Regions from separate parts of the Exiguobacterium sp. s128 genome, predicted to be linked through region 1. Evidence: predicted binding sites of a transcription regulator. Region 1 holds the regulator's gene; the other holds the start of a gene.
The links. Region 1 encodes NrdR, which represses ribonucleotide reductase genes. Its sites were predicted from a motif close to AACACNATATATNGTGTT; they were not measured.
Positions count from the first base shown of each region.

Region 2: KNQ13_RS11720 (anaerobic ribonucleoside triphosphate reductase) is a predicted target of NrdR. The motif match lies at 1,051-1,068, and genes of this name have one in related genera.

Region 1 is NZ_JACSMT010000001.1:195,312-198,519, reverse strand. It holds gene speD (adenosylmethionine decarboxylase) at 98-484, shown strand; gene KNQ13_RS00970 (hypothetical protein) at 591-959, shown strand; gene nrdR (transcriptional regulator NrdR) at 973-1,455, shown strand; gene KNQ13_RS00960 (replication initiation and membrane attachment family protein) at 1,523-2,878, shown strand; gene dnaI (primosomal protein DnaI) at 2,891-3,208, shown strand, end outside.
Region 2 is NZ_JACSMT010000032.1:13,148-16,355, reverse strand. It holds gene KNQ13_RS11725 (ATP-binding protein) at 1-831, shown strand, start outside; gene KNQ13_RS11720 (anaerobic ribonucleoside triphosphate reductase) at 1,108-2,949, shown strand; gene nrdG (anaerobic ribonucleoside-triphosphate reductase activating protein) at 2,924-3,208, shown strand, end outside.

The DNA of each region.
Region 1 (3,208 bases):
TCTGGACTAACTTTCCCCCGTGGGTGCGAACGACTCAGGCGCAAAGTAAGTGATCATAACTACTTTGAAGACCATTGAATGTAGGGGGGATCCACAAATGGATACTATGGGAAGACACATTATTGCAGAACTTTGGGATTGTAATCCTGAAAAATTGAACGACATGGAATTTGTAGAACGACTTTTTGTTGATGCAGCACTTCAAGCTGGTGCAGAAGTACGTGAAGTCGCATTCCATAAGTTTGCTCCACACGGCGTCAGCGGCGTCGTCATCATCTCTGAATCGCATTTAACGATTCATAGTTTTCCAGAACATGGATATGCATCGGTTGATGTATTTACATGTGGCGATCGGATCGATCCGGCTATCGCAGCGAATTATATCGCTGATGCACTCGATGCGAAAATCCGTGAAACTGTCGAAATTCCACGTGGTCTGGGACCTGTCAAAGTTCCTGCTGCTACGGTTCAGCACGTTAACTGACAAAAACACGAATGAACAAGCTCTCGTCTTCATGGCGAGGGCTTTTTAATATGTCTGACGTCTGTTATTCTTAATAGTAGAAGAAAACAGAAAAAGGTGATGACGAATGGGACTAAAGGAACGTTTGCAAAAACAAATGGAAACATCGGACACACATAAAAATGAAAAATTACGGACGCACTATTATGCAGCGACAGCAGAGATGTTGTTCACAGGTCTAGAAACGGCGATTACACGCCAACAAGGAACAGTCAAACGAATCGACCAAGGAAGAGGGGAATTGGCCTTCCAGGCATCTGGACTAGACGGACTTGCAACCGTCATCATGGTCGGATCAGGTCGGACAGCTGTCGATCTCTTTTTACATCGGGACGGATTGTTAGGTCCGGATCTTGAAAAATGGATTGAGTCGATTTATCAGGACCTCGATGCCGCGTATCGTTTGAAGATGATCGGCACAAGAGAAATTACGTGAATGGAGGTACGACATGCGTTGTCCAGCCTGCAACTATAACGGGACAAAAGTATTGGATTCACGACCCGTGCAAGATTTTGGATCGATTCGCAGACGGCGTGAATGTGAATCCTGCGGGTATCGCTTCACGACATTTGAGATGATTGAACAAACACCGCTCATCATCGTCAAGAAAGATGGGACGCGTGATGAATTCAATCGGGATAAGATTCTGCGAGGATTGGTTAGAGCGTGTGAAAAACGACCGATTTCCATCGAACAATTGGAGACCGTCGTCAGTCGTGTCGAAAAAACGTTACGCGCGACCGCACAACACGAAATTCCAAGTGAACAAGTGGGGCGTCTTGTATTAAATGAACTCGCTTCTGTCGATGAAGTGGCTTATGTCCGATTTGCCAGTGTCTATAAGCAGTTCAAAGACATCAACGTCTTTTTCCAAGAGTTATCTGAATTGATGGAACGCCATCAAGACAATGAACGAGAAAACCTAACATAATGAAGGAGAGGTCGTCTGTCTGTTCAGAACGCCCTCTCTTTTTCTCACGAAAGAAGGGACCAATCAAATGATGGAACGTGAATTGTCAGGGACTGATCTCTGCCTGATCATGAGTAATGGTGTCGTCGATCGGGAAGCCTATCAGTCCCTCTATTATTTATATCAACCAATCATTGGGGTGAAGGCACTTGGTTTGTACCAAACGTTTTGGAGTGAGATGATTCCTGGAAAAACAAAATCTCAATATATTTCACATGCGGAACTTGGGACGTTACTTGGGTTTTCAGTCGAGGAATTTAAAGAGGAACTGTTTAAGCTCGAAGGGATCGGCTTGATTCGGACATTTGAAGCCAAACAAGCCGCTTATCGTTATGTCTACCAAATACGTGTGCCGTTAGCCCCGCATACTTTTTTGAACGATGGTGTGTTATCGAGTTTACTGTTTTATCGTGTCGGTGAAATTCGATTCCGGTCGTTACAAAATCGATTCCGGACGGAGCCATTACCGAAAAACGTCGTCGATCGAACGGTACGCTTTGATCAAGTATTTGATGTCAAAGCCGGTTTGGCTTCAGCGCATCAGCCAAAGTCGTATGCGAAACAAGAACGGGCTGCCTATGAATTTGATTATTCCTTTGACCTCGAAGAAATGAAACGTCAGACCGATCGGTTCCTCCCACGTAGTTTTTATACGAAATCAATTGATCATCTCTTGTTGAAATTAGCCTACGTGACACAATCGAACGAGGCGTTGATGGCGGAACTGTTAAATGCTCGTTTTCGTCACGAAGCGTATTTGCCGATGACGGACAGTGAAAAACAAGAGCGTTGTAAACAAATGATGTTGTCGGCGAAGCAAAAGCTGAGTCGCGAGAAAAAAGCGAAGGTGGCGGTCCTCGAGGAAGTGGAAGTCGGTGAGCTGAGTGAAACGGAAACGATGGAAGGGACCCATCCGAAACATTACGTTGCGAAATTAAGAAAAGTCAAAGCCTTGTCGGAGCGGGACGAAGAGTTGATTCAACAGTTGATCATCGATTATGAGATGTCATCCGGTATCGTCAATGCAGCTTACTACTATGCACTTGTCATCAAAAAAGATAATCGGTTCAGTAAAAACTTCTTACTTTCAATCGTCGACGACTGGAAACAAAAAGGGTACGTGACAGCGGCTGAAGCGTTGGCGAAAACGAAAGAACAAGACGAGTTGATTTCGAAAAAACAGGACCAGAAGCAAGAACGTTCACGGCAGACGGTCGGAGGACGAAGAGGTCGTTCGAATGCGACCGGTCCGAATCCAAAATGGTTACAAGAAGAAAAAGAAAAACAGCAGCAATATGAAGCGACGAAAAAAGCGAGCTTTGAAGCCGAAGTGCCAGATGATGAAGAAATGGAACGGATTCTGCGGGAGCTCAAGGGCAAATAAAGGAGTAGTGAGATGGAACATATCCAATCATCGATTGAAAAGATTTTAAATCGGCCGGACGTGGCGGAATCGGTTCGGGCCATCCATCAACGTGTATTGTCACATCCGGGCGTCATCATGTTTTTACGAACACATCCGGAAATCGATCAACGGACGATTGAGCGAGGGATGCTGAAGCTAAATGAGTACGCCGAACAGATGCATGGGAATCAAATCATTGAGAAGAAGGCTGTCATCGAAGGATACCAGCCTGTTCTCCATCTAGAGAAAGGTCAAATCATGGTCGCCTATGAAAAAACACAAGCGTTACGTGATCTTGAAAATGAACGG
Region 2 (3,208 bases), on a different contig from region 1:
GGGATGTTCTCCTTATCGATTGATCAAGGTCAATATTTCATTCAAGTCTATGCGGAAGAAATCATGCTTAGTCAAGAAGCGAAAGGAACGATTCTCGTTTTCCGTGATGTCACGGCAGAGACGGAAGTCGACCGGATGAAATCGGAACTCGTCTCGACGGTGTCGCATGAATTACGGACGCCACTCTCGTCGATTTATGGGTTCACGGAACTGATGCTGAAACGAAAACTCGATCCCGAACGAAACAAACGGTATTTGCAGACGATTCATGATGAATCCAAACGCCTGACGGATCTTGTCAGTGATTTTTTGAATGTCCAACGGATGGAGTCAGGCAAACAGTCGTATGATAAAGAAGTGTTTGATCTCGTCGATACGGTCAAAGAACAGACCCGTTTTTATCAGGTCGCGACGGAACAACATCGTCTCCAACTGGATATCGATGAGAGCCATGAATTTTTAGTCAATGCCGATAAAAACAGTATGAAACAATTGATCGGGAACTTAGTCAGTAATGCGATCAAATATTCACCGGATGGTGGAGATGTCGTCATTTCCTTGACGCACCATCACAATCAGATTGAGTTGAGTATTCGTGATTTCGGGTTAGGGATTCCAAGTAGTGCGATGCCACACCTGTTCAGTAAATTTTACCGTGTCGACAATTCCGACAGTCGTAAAATCGGCGGAACAGGCTTAGGTCTATCGATCTGTAAGGAAATCGTCCGGGCGCACGATGGGAACATCGATGTCGAGTCGATCTTAGGGGAAGGAACGGTCTTTAAGGTTCTCTTACCAAGCGTGTCCGATACATTGATTGAAATGGATTAAACGGTTAAACAAGATGGAACAGGCAGACAGGGAGGAATCGTCCCGTCGCCTGTTCCTTTTTTTATTCTGAACGAGTAAAGTGACCCTTCTCATAGGGAACAGCTGATCAAGAAAAGGCGTCTTAATCCGATTTAATCCGATTTCTCGAAACATTTCGTGACGAATCGACGGTTTTCCTTGCAAAACGTTTCAGATATGCAGGGATTGTTGGTCATAAATGACTCTAGATATAGTGGGATTATAGAAAAACACCACAAGATTTAGGGAGAGATGAAGATGCAATTGCAGACGTTATACGAACAGGTCATTCAACATCCGTCATCCGATGAAATCCAGGAAAATGCCAATGTCGACGGGAAAACACCTCTTGCGAAACTAAATCGGATTGCAAGTACAGCAGCAAAGCAGATGATGCAGGACCTGTTGCTGTCAGCGGAGGTGAAACAAGCAGTAGACGACAACCTCATTTATATTCACGACGCCGATTATTATGTAACCGGGACGACGACTTGTGTCCAATTACCACTCGGGCGTTTGTTGACGACAGGATTTGACATGGCCCACGGGACGATCCGTCCGGCGCAAGACATTCGGTCCGCTTTAGCGCTCGCCGCAATCATCATGCAGGCGAACCAAAACATGCAGCATGGGGGACAATCCTATCCGATGTTTGACTATGATCTAGCACCATTCGTCGAAAAAACGTTTCAGCGTCAGCTCAAAAAAATCCGTGTTTTAGTTCCGAAATGGTCGAATCGTCAAAAACGGGCGTATGCGATGTCGGAAACGTATGAGATGACCTATCAAGCGTGCGAAGCGTTTATTCATAATACGAATTCGATGCATTCACGAGGCGGTGGACAAGTCCCGTTCATCTCCATCAACTACGGGACCGATACGTCCGTCTTTGGGCGATTGTTGATCCGGGCATTACTGGAAGCGACGAAAGCCGGACTTGGGAAAGGCGAAACACCGATTTTTCCGATCCAAATCTTTAAGGTCAAAGCCGGTGTCACGTTCCATCCGACTGATCCGAACTATGATTTGTTTCAACTCGCGACAGAAGTGACGGGGAAACGGCTGTTTCCGAATTTTGCTTTTTTAGATGCGCCCTTTAATCGATCGTCCAGTGGCGCACCGGAAGAAGAAGTAGCATATATGGGGTGTCGGACCCGAGTCTTTGAAAACCGTCAAGGTCCAGCATCCGTCGTTGGGCGTGGGAATCTTTCCTTTACGAGCTTGAATCTCGTTCGGTTGGCATTGATGACGCAAAGTCTGGACCGGATGTTCGCCCTTGTATCGACCTACACACATTTGATCTGTGAACAATTACTCGAACGGTATCAATATCAAGCAGATCGGACAGCAGAGGAATTTACTTTTTTATATCAACATGTTTGGCTGGATGGGCAGACGTTAGCACCATCTGATCGCGTCGAACCGGTATTGCGGCAAGGGACGTTATCGGTTGGGTTCATTGGTTTGGCGGAGGCCTTGATCGTCCTGACCGGTCACCATCACGGAGAAGCGGAGCTTGCTCACCGGATTGGTCAAGCCTTGATTGAGACGATGCGTACGGTCGTCGATCAATATGGCGAAAAAACCGGGCTGAATTTTTCATTACTCGCGACACCAGCGGAAGGATTATCAGGAAAGTTCACAGCGCAGGATTTGAAGACGTTTGGGTCCATCGACCGGGTGACCGATAAACCGTATTATACGAACTCGTTCCATCTCCCGGTCGACGCACCGGTCACCATCCGCGAGAAAATCCGGCTGGAAGCACCTTTTCACGCGTTATGTAACGGTGGTCATATTACCTATGTCGAGACGGACGGTGCGTTAGCGGGAAATCGAGAGGCAATCGAAGAAATCGTCCGACTAATGGCAGCGTCGGGAATGGGGTATGGTTCGATCAATCATCCCATCGACCGGTGTCTGACCTGCCGGACGGAACAAACGATCGAGCTGAAGTGCCCCGTTTGCGGTGGTGAAGAGATTGAACGAATTCGCCGGATCACCGGCTACTTGGTCGGAACGATGGATCGTTGGAATGAAGCGAAACGGGCAGAAGAACAGGACCGGGTGCGCCATGCGACTGCTACAGATTCTCGCTGACTCGGTCGTCGATGGTCCGGGATTACGCACGGTCGTCTTTTTTGCAGGGTGTCCCCATCACTGTCCGGGCTGCCACAATCCCGATTCTTGGCTCGTCGAAGGGGGAGCTGACTACTCGGTCGCTGAAGTCGTCGAACAGATTCATATGCTCGGATCACGGCGGATTACGATTTCAGGTGGGGAGCCGTTCCTGCAACGTTCGGCTCTAGTCGAGTTGATTGCAGCGTTAGCCGGTTATGAAATCTATCTTTTTACGGGC